4 regions of the Escherichia sp. E4742 genome follow, and region 1 is predicted to be linked to each of the others. Evidence: predicted binding sites of a transcription regulator. Region 1 holds the regulator's gene; each other region holds the start of a gene.
The links. Region 1 encodes PurR, which represses purine synthesis genes. Its sites were predicted from a motif close to CANGCAAACGTTTGCNTG; they were not measured.
Positions count from the first base shown of each region.

Region 2: the regulator PurR is predicted to act here: its motif matches at 2,377-2,394, upstream of purT (formate-dependent phosphoribosylglycinamide formyltransferase).
Region 3: the regulator PurR is predicted to act here: its motif matches at 1,948-1,965, upstream of pyrC (dihydroorotase).
Region 4: the regulator PurR is predicted to act here: its motif matches at 1,370-1,387, upstream of carA (glutamine-hydrolyzing carbamoyl-phosphate synthase small subunit).

Region 1 covers NZ_CP040443.1:4,772,445-4,776,660, reverse strand. The annotation lists gene punC (purine nucleoside transporter PunC) at 1-879, opposite strand, end outside; gene punR (DNA-binding transcriptional activator PunR) at 992-1,924, shown strand; gene purR (HTH-type transcriptional repressor PurR) at 1,921-2,946, opposite strand; gene cydH (cytochrome bd-I accessory subunit CydH) at 3,245-3,334, shown strand; gene FEM44_RS23215 (MFS transporter) at 3,500-4,216, shown strand, end outside.
Region 2 covers NZ_CP040443.1:4,950,613-4,954,828, reverse strand. The annotation lists gene edd (phosphogluconate dehydratase) at 1-429, shown strand, start outside; gene kdgA (bifunctional 4-hydroxy-2-oxoglutarate aldolase/2-dehydro-3-deoxy-phosphogluconate aldolase) at 467-1,108, shown strand; gene purT (formate-dependent phosphoribosylglycinamide formyltransferase) at 1,162-2,340, opposite strand; gene yebG (DNA damage-inducible protein YebG) at 2,482-2,772, shown strand; gene yebF (protein YebF) at 2,839-3,195, shown strand; gene FEM44_RS24135 (tellurite resistance TerB family protein) at 3,490-4,146, shown strand.
Region 3 covers NZ_CP040443.1:4,180,579-4,184,794, forward strand. The annotation lists gene bssS (biofilm formation regulator BssS) at 1-247, opposite strand, end outside; gene dinI (DNA damage-inducible protein I) at 532-777, opposite strand; gene pyrC (dihydroorotase) at 851-1,897, opposite strand; gene FEM44_RS20145 (lipoprotein) at 2,003-2,563, opposite strand; gene grxB (glutaredoxin 2) at 2,697-3,344, opposite strand; gene mdtH (multidrug efflux MFS transporter MdtH) at 3,408-4,216, opposite strand, start outside.
Region 4 covers NZ_CP040443.1:2,998,275-3,002,490, forward strand. The annotation lists partial or broken gene rihC (ribonucleoside hydrolase RihC) at 1-163, shown strand, start outside; gene dapB (4-hydroxy-tetrahydrodipicolinate reductase) at 330-1,151, shown strand; gene carA (glutamine-hydrolyzing carbamoyl-phosphate synthase small subunit) at 1,607-2,755, shown strand; gene carB (carbamoyl-phosphate synthase large subunit) at 2,773-4,216, shown strand, end outside.

The DNA of each region.
Region 1 (4,216 bases):
ATGGCTAATGAAGCCCGCAGCCCAGGTTGCTACCACGCTGACGGCAAACAGCGCCAGCAGCCACGGTAACAACTGCTTACCCTGCCATTTCTGCAATGCGGCGCGACAGCCGTAACCACCAATAAGAAACGCGATGGTTTGCGGAACATAACTTAATCCGATTACTGCCGGACTGTAGCCCATTTCGCTGAGGATAAACGGTGAACCGGTTAGCCAGGCAAAGAAACTGGCTGAACAGGCCGCATAAATCAGCACATTCCCGCGATAGGTTTTTGAACGCAGCAGATCGGTAAAGGTCAGTCCATCCTGACTATTATTGCGTGCTTTCGTGGTGGGTTTAAGCCAGAAAATGGGCAGAATCAGCACTACGGCAATGGCAAACAGAGTGGCGAAAATCGCCTGCCAGGAAAAATGGACCAGCAGCCAGCTACCTAACAGCGGAGCAAGCGCCGGAGAAAGCCCCACTAAAGGCATAATGGTCGCGAAAATACGGTTAACTTTTTGTGAAGGATAGTAATCCGTCACCAATGCCTGCCAGATAACGGCCGCGGCACAGACACCCACTGCCTGTACAAAACGCAATACCAGCAGCGTGGCAGCGTTTTCCACCCATAACATCCCCAGACTACCCAGCGCAAAAATTGTCAGGCCGATCAATAACACAGGTTTACGACCATAACGATCGGAGAGCGGCCCCCACAGGAGCTGGGCAGCGGCAAAACCGGCAAGGAACAGACTAAGGCTGGCACTGACAGCAGACGCAGGCGTTTGCAGGTCGGCCTGAATGGCGGCGAAAGCAGGCAGATACATATCGGTTGCCAGAAAACCGAGTACGCTCAAACCCGCCAGCCAGACTAAAAATCTTTTCCCAGGTTGCATGTATATTCTCTAAATTCCTCAATTAAACACCGTCGCAAAGTGTAGGGAGTGAAATTCCTGTTGTGAAACGGTAATATTTGATGACTGGTTTCAAAAATTTTGCAGGCAAACTATGTGGTCTGAATATTCTCTCGAAGTGGTTGATGCAGTGGCGCGAAATGGCAGCTTTAGCGCTGCAGCCCAGGAGTTGCATCGCGTTCCTTCTGCGGTCAGCTATACCGTGCGTCAGCTGGAAGAGTGGCTGGCGGTGCCGCTGTTTGAACGGCGTCATCGTGACGTGGAACTGACCGCTGCCGGGGCGTGGTTTCTCAAAGAAGGGCGCTCTGTTGTCAAAAAAATGCAGATCACCCGCCAACAATGTCAGCAGATAGCGAACGGCTGGCGCGGTCAATTAGCTATCGCGGTAGATAATATTGTCAGGCCAGAACGCACGCGGCAGATGATTGTTGATTTCTATCGCCATTTTGATGACGTCGAACTTCTGGTTTTTCAGGAAGTGTTCAACGGCGTCTGGGATGCGCTTTCCGACGGGCGCGTGGAACTGGCGATTGGCGCGACACGAGCGATTCCGGTCGGTGGCCGTTACGCCTTCCGGGATATGGGAATGTTGAGCTGGAGTTGCGTTGTTGCCAGTCATCATCCGCTTGCGTCGATGAATGGGCCGCTCAGCGATGACACGTTGCGCAACTGGCCGTCGCTTGTGCGCGAAGACACGTCGCGGACGTTGCCCAAACGAATTACCTGGCTGCTGGATAACCAAAAAAGGCTTGTCGTACCTGACTGGGAATCATCGGCAACCTGTATCTCGGCCGGTTTATGCATTGGCATGGTGCCTACGCATTTCGCCAAACCGTGGCTTAATGAGGGAAAATGGGTGGCGTTAGAACTGGAAAATCCATTCCCTGATTCGGCATGTTGCCTGACATGGCAGCAGAATGATATGTCGCCAGCGTTAACCTGGTTGCTGGAGTATCTCGGCGATAGTGAGACGCTGAATAAGGAGTGGCTGCGGGAGCCGGAAGAGACTCCCGCAACGGATGATTAACGACGATAGTCGCGGAACGGACCGTCAGCCACGGAGCGGCGTTCAATAAGCCGCGGATGAACTTCGATAGACTGCGGTTCTTCGCGTTTGTTGACGATACGGTCCAACAGCATGTTGAACGCCGTTTCGCCCAGTGAATCTTTTGGCTGATGGATAGTGGTCAGCGCCGGGGTAAAGTAGCGGGCGTTGCGTACGTTATCATAACCGATCAGCGAAACATCCTGTGGTACGCGCAGACCCATTTCATCAGCAGCGCAAAGTGCGCCCATTGCCATGATATCGCCACCACAGAAAACCGCAGTAGGGCGGTGTGGCTGCGACAGGATTTGTTGCATGGCGCGATAACCCGATTCAGGTTCAAAGTCACCCTGCACAATCCAGTTTTCTGGCACCTTGATCATCGCTTCTTCCATCGCCTTCATAAACCCTGCCAGACGACCCGCGCCGGTATTACGTTCCAGAGGGCCAGGGATGACACCAATTTCGCGATGGCCGCGTTCGATCAGATAGCGTCCGGCCATGTAGCCGCCTTCAAACGCGTTATCGATGACCGCATCGGTAAAGTCGGCTTTTGCTTCGCCCCAGTCCATTACCACCATCGGGATATGGCGATACTCTTCCAGCATCGCCAGCAACGGTTCCGGATACTCAGAACACATGACCAGCAGGCCATCGACGCGTTTTTGCGCCATCATCGACAGATAGGCTCTCTGTTTCTCCAGATTGTTCCACGCGTTGCCGAGGATCAGCGTGTAACCTTTCTGGAAGCAATTTTTTTCAACCGCTTCGATGATCTCCGCGAAATAGGCTGCTTCGCTGCTGGTCGCCAGCAAGCCGATAGACTTGGTATGGTTAACCTTCAGGCTACGCGCTACCGCGCTAGGGGAGTAGTGTAATTCTTTAATCGCTGCCCACACGGCGTTGCGCGTTTCTTCAGCGACGAAACGAGTTTTGTTTATAACGTGTGACACAGTTGTAGTGGAAACGTTTGCTCGCTTCGCTACATCTTTTATTGTTGCCATTCCATTTCACTCCAGACCCTAACTTCAGCTCCTGCAAAATCGCAAGGTAAACGTTTGCCTTTACACACCTTACGCGCAACAAAAGTGTTGCGGTACGCCGGAAAAACGACACAGAGCGTCAGGAAGGGGTCAATGGCCAGTACGCAAATAGTGTAAGCGTGGAATTTTGGCCGATCTTGATGAAAAGGGGAAGTGGTAAAAACACTTATCATTATAAATGGCGGGAGATTTTTTCTTCACAGTGTGTAAAAATGCGTAATATCACTTTTTGTAGGGTAATAAAAAAGGAGAAAACTTGATGAGTACCGACCTTAAATTTTCACTGGTAACAACCATTATTGTCCTCGGTTTGATCGTGGCCGTAGGTTTGACTGCCGCGCTGCACTGATTTCCCTTCGAGGGAGCGCATCCTCCCTCGCACTCTCTTCCCTTTTGTTAGCAAAATGGCAAAAGTGTTTTCTCTTTTTGTTATTTTCAATTTTTTGTGATTGCTGTCATGCTTTCGCCACTTTGATGAATATCGTGTAATGACGCGAAGAGGTGGAGATTAGACATGAAAATTAACTATCCGTTGTTGGCGCTGGCAGTTGGCGCGTTTGGTATCGGGACAACGGAGTTCTCGCCAATGGGCCTTTTACCCGTCATTGCGCGCGGTGTGGATGTCTCGATTCCTGCTGCGGGCATGTTAATCAGCGCCTATGCGGTTGGCGTGATGGTTGGCGCGCCGCTGATGACATTACTGCTGTCTCATCGCGCCAGGCGCAGTGCGCTTATTTTCCTGATGGCCATTTTCACTCTTGGCAACGTGCTTTCCGCCATCGCGCCGGATTATATGACGCTGATGCTTTCACGCATTCTGACCAGTCTGAATCACGGGGCATTCTTTGGTTTGGGTTCAGTCGTGGCCGCAAGCGTTGTGCCTAAACACAAACAGGCCAGCGCTGTCGCCACTATGTTTATGGGCTTAACTCTGGCAAATATTGGCGGTGTTCCTGCGGCGACCTGGCTTGGCGAAACTATTGGCTGGCGGATGTCGTTTCTGGCAACGGCGGGGCTGGGCGTAATTTCAATGATTAGCCTGTTCTTCTCGTTACCGAAAGGCGGCGCAGGAGCTCGACCGGAAGTGAAAAAAGAGCTGGCTGTATTGATGCGTCCGCAGGTGTTATCAGCCTTGCTGACGACGGTACTGGGGGCTGGCGCAATGTTTACCCTCTACACCTATATTTCACCAGTACTGCAAAGTATCACCCACGCAACGCCGGTGTTCGTA
Region 2 (4,216 bases), 180 kb from region 1:
GAAGCGGGTATGCTGGACCGTGATTGTGTGGTTGTTGTCCGCCATCAGGGGCCAAAAGCGAACGGAATGCCAGAATTACATAAACTCATGCCGCCACTTGGTGTATTATTGGACCGGCGTTTCAAAATTGCGTTAGTTACCGATGGACGACTCTCTGGTGCTTCAGGTAAAGTGCCGTCAGCTATCCACGTAACACCAGAAGCCTATGATGGTGGGCTGCTGGCAAAAGTGCGCGATGGGGACATCATTCGTGTGAATGGACAGACAGGCGAACTGACGCTGCTGGTAGACGAAGCTGAACTGGCTGCTCGCGAACCGCACATTCCTGACCTGAGCGCGTCACGCGTGGGAACAGGACGTGAATTATTCAGCGCCTTGCGCGAAAAACTGTCCGGTGCCGAACAGGGCGCAACCTGTATCACTTTTTAAGACGACAAAATTTGTAATCAGGCGAGAGAAAACTCTGATGAAAAACTGGAAAACAAGTGCAGAATCAATCCTGACCACCGGCCCGGTTGTACCGGTTATCGTGGTAAATAAACTGGAACACGCGGTGCCAATGGCAAAAGCGTTGGTTGCTGGTGGGGTGCGCGTTCTGGAAGTGACTCTGCGTACGGCGTGTGCAGTTGATGCTATCCGCGCTATCGCCAAAGAAGTGCCGGAAGCGATTGTGGGTGCCGGTACGGTGCTGAATCCGCAGCAACTGGCAGAAGTGACTGAAGCGGGAGCACAGTTCGCAATCAGCCCAGGTCTGACTGAACCACTGCTGAAAGCGGCGACAGAAGGAACTATTCCTCTGATTCCAGGTATCAGCACTGTTTCTGAACTGATGCTGGGTATGGACTACGGCCTGAAAGAGTTCAAATTCTTCCCGGCAGAAGCTAATGGCGGCGTGAAAGCACTGCAGGCAATTGCGGGTCCGTTCTCCCAGGTTCGTTTCTGCCCGACAGGCGGTATTTCTCCGGCTAACTACCGTGATTACCTGGCGCTGAAAAGCGTACTGTGCATTGGTGGTTCCTGGCTGGTTCCGGCAGATGCGCTGGAAGCGGGCGATTACGACCGCATTACTAAGCTGGCGCGTGAAGCAGTAGAAGGCGCGAAGCTGTAACAGTCAAAATGCCCGATCGTGGATCGGGCATTTTTGTCGCGTTTTTGCCAGATTTAACCTTGTACTTTTACCTGTGCTGCGGCGTGCTTCGCGCGTTCAATCGCTTCATCAACACTTTCTGCTGTAGCCAGCGCAACCCCAAGACGACGGCTACCATCAATTTCCGGCTTACCAAATAAACGAATCTGCAAACCTGCGCCAACGGCATTCTGCACGTTATCAAACGTGACATTCTGGCTGGTCAGTTGCGGCAGGATAACGGCTGAAGCGGCAGGACCATACTGGCGAATCCCGCCCACCGGCAGTCCCAGGAAAGCACGCACATGCAGGGCAAACTCAGAAAGATCCTGAGAAATTAACGTCACCATCCCGGTGTCATGCGGGCGAGGGGAGACTTCACTAAAAATCACCTCATCTCCACAGACAAACAACTCGACACCAAACAGCCCATAACCACCCAGTGCAAGCACCACCTTGCGGGCAATCTCCTGCGCACGTTCGAGGGCCAGTGGACTCATTTGCTGCGGTTGCCAGGATTCACGATAGTCACCGTCTTCCTGGCGATGACCTACAGGCGCACAGAAATGAACACCATCTACCGCGCTGACGGTCAGCAGGGTAATTTCGAAATCAAACTTAACGACGCCTTCAACAATCACGCGACCCGCTCCGGCGCGACCACCTTGCTGGGCGTACTCCCATGCCTGAGTCAGTTGTTCGGCAGAGCGAATAAACGTCTGCCCCTTGCCGGAAGAGCTCATCACCGGTTTAACAATGCAGGGGTAGCCAATGGCGGCGACCGCCTCGCGGAAAAGGTCTTCGCTATCAGCAAAACGATAAGTTGAAGTGGGAAGCTGAAGCTCTTCCGCAGCCAGACGACGAATACCTTCGCGGTTCATCGTCAATTGTGTTGCACGCGCGCAGGGGACAACATTTAGCCCTTCCTCTTCAAGCTGGATCAGCATATCGGTAGCAATAGCTTCGATCTCCGGCACGATATAATGTGGTTTTTCCAGTTCAACAACACGGCGCAATGCGTCGCCATCCAGCATATTAATGACATGGGCGCGATGAGCGACATGCATGGCTGGCGCGTCGGCATAGCGATCGACCGCAATCACCTCTACGCCGAGGCGTTGGCATTCGATAGCCACTTCTTTACCCAGTTCACCGGAGCCCAATAACATCACGCGAGTTGCTGCCGGACGCAGCGCAGTGCCTAATAACGTCATAACGAATATCCCCTGATTAATTCCGCGTGAAGTATAAACGAAAACGTTTGCGCGTGTCTTTATTGCTTGATTGCTTGCGTTGATTTCTCGACTGAAAAGAAATACACTGTATAAAATTACAGTTATGGTGAGAGGCTGCAAATGGCGGTTGAAATTAAATACGTGGTCATTCGTGAGGGCGAAGAGAAGATGTCGTTTACCAGCAAAAAGGAAGCCGATGCTTATGACAAAATGCTCGATACAGCGGATCTACTCGACACATGGTTGGCGAATTCTCCGGTGACAATGGAAGACGAGCAGCGTGAGGCGCTTTCTTTGTGGTTGGCGGAACAGAAAGATGTGCTTAGTACCATTCTGAAAACCGGTAAATTACCTTCTCCTCAGGTGGTCGATACTGACACGGATGGGGAAGGTGAAACCCACGCCGCCTGAAGCAACTTGCGCTCCTGATAATTTGTACCATGCTTTCTCCTGAATCATTGTGCTATGGAGAAAAACATGAAAAAAAGAGGAGCGTTGTTGGGGCTGTTGTTGGTTTCCGCCTGTGCATCAGTTTTCGCTGCCAATAACGAAACCAGCAAGTCGGTAACTTTCCCTAAATGTGAAGGTTTGGATGCAGCAGGAATTGCTGCGAGTGTAAAACGTGATTATCAGCAAAACCGCGTGGCGCGTTGGGCCGACGATCAAAAAATCGTCGGTCAGGCCGATCCGGTGGCGTGGGTTAGTTTGCAGGACATTCAGGGGAAAGATGATAAATGGTCGGTACCGCTGACCGTGCGTGGTAAAAGTGCCGATATTCATTATCTGGTTAATGTGGATTGTAAAGCGGGAATGGCGGAATATCAGCGGCGCTAATGGCTTCTGGTAATTCGATTGACCGTTGGCGGATGCGGCGCGAGCGCCTTGTCCACCCAACAACGTACCAGCCCCCACAGGCCTGATAAGAATCGCCAGGTTCGCATCAGGCAATTACAATCAAATCTACAAGCCTCAAATTAATCACATCATCCAGCACCTTACCTGACGTGAATTTCCTGTGAGAACTGCCTCCCGTCCCGCTTATTTGCGCATCTTTTGTCTCTATATACACTTTCTGACATCCTCATTCGCTATGCTATTGCCATTAAAATGGTGAATTGAGGAGCAAAAATGGCTAACTGGTTAAATCAACTGCAATCCCTTCTTGGGCAAAGCAGTTCTTCCTCTTCGTCTACAGATCAGGGATTGGGCAAACTTTTAGTACCTGGCGCATTAGGCGGGTTGGCAGGACTGCTGGTTGCGAATAAGTCAGCACGTAAACTATTAACGAAATACGGTACAAACGCGTTGCTGGTTGGCGGCGGAGCGGTCGCCGGTACAGTACTGTGGAACAAATACAAAGATAAAATTCGTGCGGCGCATCAGAACGAACCGCAATTCGGCACCCAAAGTACGCCGCTGGATGAACGTACAGAACGTTTAATCCTCGCCCTGGTTTTTGCTGCCAAAAGCGATGGTCATATCGACAGTAAAGAACGCGCGGCTATCGACCAGCAATTGCGTGAAGCTGGTGTTGAAGAGCAGGGGCGTGTATTTATCGAACAGGCAATCGAGCAACCATTGGATCCGCAGCGCCTGGCCCAGGGGATTCGCAACGAAGAAGAGGCACTGGAGATCTATTTCCTGAGCTGTGCGGCTATTGATATTGACCATTTTATGGAGCGCAGTTACCTGAATGCACTGGGGGATGCGCTGAAAATTCCCCAGGAAGTCCGTGAAGGAATTGAACGCGATCTCGAACAGCAAAAACGCACTTTGTCTGAATAATATCTCACTCCGTATAGCCTGATATGCCTGTTTATCGGGCTATACAAAACCGCACAGCTATTTGAGCGAA
Region 3 (4,216 bases), 590 kb from region 1:
GACGATACTCATTGACATGGAAATCACCAGATTCAATTTTGGCGATTCCTGCTTCTAATATCGAAATAAATTGTCTGGCAACATCAGTAGTTAACCAGAGTGTCTGACCAACTTCAGTCCCTTCCTGCTCGGACTTATTTGGGGTCTGGTAGTGCAAACGCAACATCAGCGCATCATAGCTATCAACGGTGCTGATGTCCCACCCTACGAGCGGATGAGTCTGAATGACTTCATTGTTTTTTTCCATCATGGCCCCCTAATTCGTGTTACTAGACAACGTTATTCGAGGTTCAATGCGTTTTTATCTGAAGCAACTTCAGTATATCAATAAATATGGGTATTCACCGAAATTTTAAAGGGGTAGTGAGATATTTTTTTGCTTTTAAGATTTATATGAACAATAAAACAGCATGTCATTCATATTTTTTTAGCATATTGTGCAATTATTTTGAGGGAGTGTAAAATTTGTACTAACAATCTTAAAATATAAAAAAAGCCGGGGCGACCCGGCAAAACAAACATCACTGCATATTATTCGCTAACAAACCAGTCATCGGCGCTTTCCCACGTTTCTTGTAGAATTTCGCTAATGCGCTGTTTATCTTCTTTTGTTGCGCCAATAACTGATAAATTATTTGCCGCAGCATATCGTACCGATACGTGACCTTCATTGTCCGGAAACGCATACTGAATGCGACGAGAAAGTTCACCCGCCAGAGCGTCAATGGCCCCAGTGGGTAGTGGAGAAGTTTTCGCTATGGTGACTTCAATTCGCATAATAGCCCCCTGTTGAATATACTGGTTATTTATACAGGCAAAATAAGTTAAAGACAACAGGTGGCTACGTTTTTTATTGCTTAACGGACCAACGTACAGTTTCCCCAGCCAGGAAAGGAACAAGCGTGTCGTCTGTCAGAGTGATGCTTTCAGCAATTGGCTGTTCTTCGCGTATCAGCTCGACAAACGATTCATTGACCGGTAATCCATAGAATTTCGGCCCGTTTAAAGAACAGAATGCTTCAAAATGTTGTAGTGCATTCATCTCTTCAAATACGGTTGCATAGCTACCCAGCGCCGATGGCGCATTAAAGCAACCTGCACAGCCGCAGCTACTCTCTTTACGATGACGGGCATGTGGCGCGGAATCGGTACCCAGAAAAACGCGATCAAAACCACTGGCGACCAGCTCACGCAGCGCCTGTTGGTGAATATTGCGTTTGAGGATCGGCAGACAGTAGAGATGCGGACGCACGCCACCAACCAGCATATGGTTACGGTTAAACATCAGATGCTGGGGAGTAATGGTGGCGGCCAATAGTTCATTTCCGTCACGAACATAGTCGGCAGCGTCTTTGGTGGTGATGTGCTCAAAAACGACTTTCAGCGCGGTCAGGCGCTGGCGTAACGGCTCCATGACCGTCTCAATAAAGCGCGCTTCACGGTCAAAAATGTCGATGTCAGCATGGGTCACTTCACCATGCACCAGCAGCGGCATACCGATTTTTTCCATGCGCTCAAGTACTGGCATGATTGTGTCAACCGACGTCACACCATGGCTGGAGTTGGTGGTGGCGTTCGCGGGGTAAAGTTTTGCGGCGGTGAACACGCCTTCGTTAAATCCACGCTCCAGCTCATTGGGGTCGAGCGAATCTGTTAAATAACAGGTCATCAGCGGGGTGAAATCGTGTCCGTCCGGTACGGCGTCAAGAATACGTTGGCGATAAGCCACAGCAGCCTCAACTGTTGTTACAGGCGGTGCCAGATTGGGCATAACGATGGCCCGACCATAGGTTTCGCTGGTATACGGCACGACAGTTTTTAACATGTCGCCATCGCGGAGGTGAAGGTGCCAGTCGTCTGGGCGGCGGATCTTTAATACCTGGGATGGTGCAGTCATTAATTTCTATGCTCCGGCTGAAGGGATGTTTTTGCCGGACACAAAGGATAAGCGGAAACGTTTTCCTTTGCACGAAAAATAAAGGGCGCAAATACGCCCTCGTAATTAATCAGTGAACGGAATGACTATTTCACCTGGTTTCACTTCAATGCCTTTTGCCAGTTTTTTAGCCATTGCTTCGCCTTTGCTACCATCTTCGCGCAGGATGTAAGCCGGCTGCTGGTTAAAGTAATTGCGTAATGCCTGATTCAAATAGGGAAGTAACGTTTGCATAACGGTTTGCATTTTTTCCGGCTGCACGGTCGCGTCGACCACTTCCATCTCTTTCAGGAAGATAGCGCCTTTTTCTTTATCAAACACAGGCAGCGCTTTCAGCTTCAGTTTCATGGTTGCTTTTTGGCTACCGAACAGGGAGTTCATATCCAGATTGGCGTCCCCGGTTAGGGTAACCTTATTAGGTTCTTCACGACCAATTTGGCTGGTCAGGTTTGTCAGCACTATATGGGCGTCAGCCACGCCGGGCAAACCGATATCTTTTGAGAAATTATTATGTTTCGCAAGCGACTGGTTAATCTCTTGTTCGGTGATGGTGTATTGGGTGAGTTGATTACAGCCAACGAGCAGGCCACTGACGATTAATGCAGCGGCAAATAAAAACTTGTTCATGGTAGTCCTCGACATGAAATCTGCGTCAATATCCTGACACAACGCAGCATGTGTCACCAGCGATAAACTCGCCAGCAGAAAAAACTGAAAACAGCGGCAACCCGCGAATACAGGCTGCCGCGGCAGGTCAGGATTAAATCGCCATTGATGATAGTAAATTGATTTGCGTCTGTTTAGCCATGTTATCGCGGTAATCAGCGACGCGGCTTGGCCAGTTTATTCCTGCAACCAGTGTCAGATTACGCAGTAGCGGAAAAAGTTGAATGTCATCTTCCGAAAGCTCACCATTCACGGCGTTTGGCTTGACGATGAGTTTATCCAGTGCACGTAAATCATCGCTGATATTTTTAATTAACCCATCAGAATGAGAGAGAAGCTCGGCAAAATTACCCGCGCTGGCCTCTTTCTTGTCGATGAAGTATTTGCGTGCGGCGGGAGTAGAAAACTCATCAAAAGCCGATTTGGCAAAACGCGGCAACAGCAGTTTATTGGCATAGCCGTTGACCTTGCGCAGCCACTCTTCAATGGCAGGGGAGCGTTTACCAGTCAGTAACGGTTTGCCGTCGAGCTTATCAACGTAGTGAACAATGTCCATGCTTTCTGGCATATAACGGCTGTCATCTTTTTGCAGAATGGGAACCTGTTTTTGACCGACCATCCGGGTGGGTGTTTCTGCATCGTCGTTGAGCAGAACGTGTAATTCGACGGGGATATTTTTCAGGCCGAAAATCATGCGGGCTTTGAGGCAGTAAGGGCAGTGATCGTAAATATATAGCTTCACGTGACTCCTCCATTTGGCTGTCAGTTCACTTTCAGTATGGAGGAGTCAGGGGGGAGTATCAAATCAGGCATCGCGTTCCAGCAACCGACGCGCGGCACGTTTATGGCTAAATTGCCAGCCCAACGCAAGGAAGGTGATGACGCCAATAACGCCCAACATCATCCACGGCAACTCCGGTTGTTGCGTGGATTTACCCAGGTCAAACAGCCAGCCGCCGCCGATATAGCCAATAGCGCCGCCTATCGCCAGGCCCAGCCGACTAAATCCCATATAACTGCCGCGCGCTCGTGCATCTGCTAACGAGGCGCTAAGAGTTTCACGCGCAGGTTCGGCAATGATCGAGCCAATATAAAACAGACAAATCAGGGTGAATAGTTGTTGCAGGCCACTGACCATGCCCACGGGTATCATGCTTAATGACATCACCAGTAGCCCCGCCATCAACCGGTGTTCCAGACGAAAACGCTTTTCGCTCCAGCGGGCGATAGGGTAGAGCAACGTTAACGACAGACACGCTTCGATGGCATACATCCATTTAACGGCAGAGGGCGCTCCGGCAACGTCGTTGACCATAATCGGCAGCATCAACATCACCTGCACAGCCAGCATGTAGTAGCCCGCGAGTGTCAGGACATAGGTGACAAAACGTTTATCGCGCATCACGCGGGTCATGCCTTCGCGGACTGGCGTGCGCACGGTAGAGAGTTTCCATGCGGGCAACAGCCAGGCGTTAAACGCTGCACACAATACAAACAGAATTGCCCCCGTGGCGCAGACCAGGCGAAAATCGTATTGCAATAACCAACTCCCCAACAGCGCGCCAATGACGGCACCGGCACTGTCCTGCATCATCAACAGGGAGAAAAAACGGC
Region 4 (4,216 bases), 1.8 Mb from region 1:
GTGTTTTGTCGCGGTAGAAACGCAGGGCGAATTTACCTCAGGTACTACGGTTGTTGATATCGACGGTTGCTTGAGTAAACCTGCAAACGTGCAGGTGGCACTGGATCTGGATGTGAAAGGCTTCCAGCAGTGGGTGGCGGAAGTGCTGGCTCTGGCGTCGTAACCTGTCACATGTTATCGGCATGCAGTCATTCATTGACTCATGCCTTTCACTGATATCCCTCCCTGTTTATCATTAATTTCTAATTATCAGCGTTTTTGGCTGGCGGCGTAGCGATGCGCTGGTTACTCTGAAAACGGTCTATGCAAATTAACAAAAGAGAATAGCTATGCATGATGCAAACATCCGCGTTGCCATCGCGGGAGCCGGGGGGCGTATGGGCCGCCAGTTGATTCAGGCGGCGCTGGCATTAGAAGGCGTGCAGCTGGGCGCGGCGCTGGAGCGCGAAGGATCTTCTTTACTGGGCAGCGATGCTGGTGAACTGGCCGGAGTCGGAAAAACAGGCGTTACCGTGCAAAGCAGCCTCGACGCGGTAAAAGATGATTTTGATGTGTTTATCGATTTTACCCGTCCGGAAGGTACGCTGAACCATCTCGCTTTTTGTCGCCAGCATGGCAAAGGGATGGTGATTGGTACAACGGGTTTTGATGACGCTGGCAAACAAGCGATTCGTGACGCTGCCACAGATATTGCGATTGTCTTTGCCGCCAATTTTAGCGTTGGCGTTAACGTCATGCTTAAGCTGCTGGAGAAAGCCACTCAGGTAATGGGTGACTACACTGACATCGAAATTATCGAAGCACATCATCGACATAAAGTGGATGCGCCGTCAGGCACTGCGCTGGCAATGGGGGAGGCGATTGCCCACGCTCTTGATAAAGACCTGAAAGATTGCGCGGTCTACAGTCGTGAAGGCCATACTGGTGAACGTGTCCCTGGCACCATTGGTTTTGCCACTGTACGTGCGGGTGACATCGTGGGTGAACATACCGCCATGTTTGCCGATATCGGCGAACGTCTGGAGATTACCCATAAGGCGTCCAGCCGCATGACATTTGCTAACGGTGCGGTAAGATCGGCATTGTGGCTAAATGGCAAGGAAAGTGGTCTTTTTGATATGCGAGATGTCCTTGAACTCAATAGATTATAACCACAAAACATTTGTATTGATGCAAAAATAACACATTTAATATATTGATTATAAAGGGCTTTAATTTTTAGCCCTTTTATTTTTCTTGTTTCGTTTGTTGGTAATTAAAAAATGGCTAAAAACTAAAGTTTAGTTGCCTGTTTTTGTTGTTTTAATGTAAATTTTGACCATCTGGTCCACTTTTTTCTAAGGATTTTGGTTTTGTGCAATCTTCTTGCTGCGCAAGCGTTTTCCAGAACTGGTTAGATGATCTTTTTGTCGGTTAATGCGATTAAAACATACATGAGCCATAAAATAACATAAAAAATCCCGCCATTAAGTTGACTTTTAGCGCACTTATATCCAGAATGCCGCCGTTTGCCAGAAATTCGTCGGTAAGCAGATTTGCATTGATTTACGTCATCACTGTGAATTAATATGCAAATAAAGTGAGTGAATATTCTCTGGAGGGTGTTTTGATTAAGTCAGCGCTATTGGTTCTGGAAGACGGAACCCAGTTTCACGGTCGGGCCATAGGGGCAACAGGTTCGGCGGTTGGGGAAGTCGTTTTCAATACTTCAATGACCGGTTATCAAGAAATCCTCACTGATCCTTCCTATTCTCGTCAAATCGTTACTCTTACTTATCCCCATATTGGCAATGTCGGCACTAATGACGCCGATGAAGAATCCTCTCAGGTACATGCACAAGGTCTGGTGATTCGCGACCTGCCGCTGATTGCCAGCAACTTCCGCAACACCGAAGACCTCTCTTCTTACCTGAAGCGCCATAACATCGTGGCGATTGCCGATATCGACACCCGTAAGCTGACGCGTTTACTGCGCGAGAAAGGCGCACAGAATGGCTGCATTATCGCGGGCGATAACCCGGATGCGGCGCTGGCATTAGAAAAAGCCCGCGCGTTCCCAGGCCTCAATGGTATGGATCTGGCAAAAGAAGTGACTACCGCAGAAGCCTATAGCTGGACACAAGGGAGCTGGACGCTGACCGGCGGCCTGCCAGAAGCGAAAAAAGAAGACGAGCTGCCGTTCCACGTCGTGGCTTACGATTTTGGTGCCAAGCGCAACATCCTGCGGATGCTGGTGGACAGAGGCTGTCGCCTGACCATCGTTCCGGCGCAAACATCTGCTGAAGATGTGCTGAAAATGAATCCGGACGGCATCTTCCTCTCCAACGGTCCTGGCGACCCGGCCCCGTGTGATTACGCCATTACCGCCATCCAGAAATTCCTCGAAACCGACATCCCGGTATTCGGCATCTGCCTCGGCCATCAGCTGCTGGCGCTGGCGAGCGGTGCGAAGACCATCAAAATGAAATTTGGTCACCACGGCGGCAACCATCCGGTTAAAGATGTGGAGAAAAACGTGGTGATGATCACCGCCCAGAACCACGGTTTTGCGGTGGACGAAGCAACATTACCTGCAAACCTGCGTGTTACACATAAATCCCTGTTCGACGGTACGTTACAGGGGATTCATCGCACCGATAAACCGGCGTTCAGCTTCCAGGGGCATCCTGAAGCCAGCCCAGGTCCACACGACGCAGCGCCGTTGTTCGACCACTTTATCGAGTTAATTGAGCAGTACCGTAAAACCGCTAAGTAATCAGGAGTAAAAGAGCCATGCCAAAACGTACAGATATAAAAAGTATCCTGATTCTGGGTGCGGGCCCGATTGTTATCGGTCAGGCGTGTGAGTTTGATTACTCTGGCGCGCAAGCATGTAAAGCCCTGCGCGAAGAAGGTTACCGCGTCATTCTGGTGAACTCCAACCCAGCGACCATCATGACCGACCCGGAAATGGCTGATGCGACCTACATCGAGCCGATTCACTGGGAAGTGGTACGCAAGATTATTGAAAAAGAGCGCCCGGACGCAGTGCTGCCAACGATGGGCGGTCAGACGGCGTTGAACTGCGCGCTGGAGCTTGAGCGTCAGGGCGTGCTGGAAGAGTTCGGCGTCACCATGATTGGTGCCACTGCCGATGCGATTGATAAAGCAGAAGATCGCCGCCGTTTCGACGTAGCGATGAAGAAAATCGGTCTGGAAACTGCACGTTCCGGTATTGCACACACGATGGAAGAAGCGCTGGCGGTTGCCGCTGACGTGGGCTTCCCGTGTATTATTCGCCCATCCTTTACCATGGGCGGTAGCGGTGGCGGTATCGCTTATAACCGCGAAGAGTTTGAAGAAATCTGCGCCCGCGGTCTGGATCTCTCCCCAACCAAAGAGCTGCTGATTGATGAGTCGCTGATCGGCTGGAAAGAGTACGAGATGGAAGTGGTGCGTGATAAAAACGACAACTGCATCATCGTCTGCTCTATCGAAAACTTCGATGCAATGGGCATCCACACCGGTGACTCCATCACTGTCGCGCCAGCCCAAACGCTGACTGACAAAGAATATCAAATCATGCGTAACGCCTCGATGGCGGTACTGCGTGAAATCGGCGTTGAAACCGGCGGTTCCAACGTTCAGTTTGCGGTGAACCCGAAAAACGGTCGTCTGATTGTTATCGAAATGAACCCGCGCGTGTCGCGTTCTTCGGCGCTGGCGTCGAAAGCGACCGGCTTCCCGATTGCTAAAGTGGCGGCAAAACTGGCGGTGGGTTACACCCTCGACGAGCTGATGAACGACATCACCGGCGGGCGTACTCCGGCCTCCTTTGAGCCGTCCATCGACTACGTGGTCACCAAAATTCCTCGCTTCAACTTCGAGAAATTCGCTGGTGCGAACGACCGTCTGACCACTCAGATGAAATCGGTTGGCGAAGTGATGGCGATTGGTCGCACGCAGCAGGAGTCCCTGCAAAAAGCGCTGCGCGGCCTGGAAGTCGGTGCGACTGGCTTTGACCCGAAAGTCAGCCTCGATGACCCGGAAGCGCTGACCAAAATCCGCCGCGAACTGAAAGATGCAGGCGCAGAGCGTATCTGGTATATCGCCGATGCCTTCCGTGCGGGCCTGTCTGTAGACGGCGTCTTTAACCTGACCAACATTGACCGCTGGTTCCTGGTACAGATTGAAGAGCTGGTACGTCTGGAAGAGAAAGTGGCAGAAGTGGGCATCA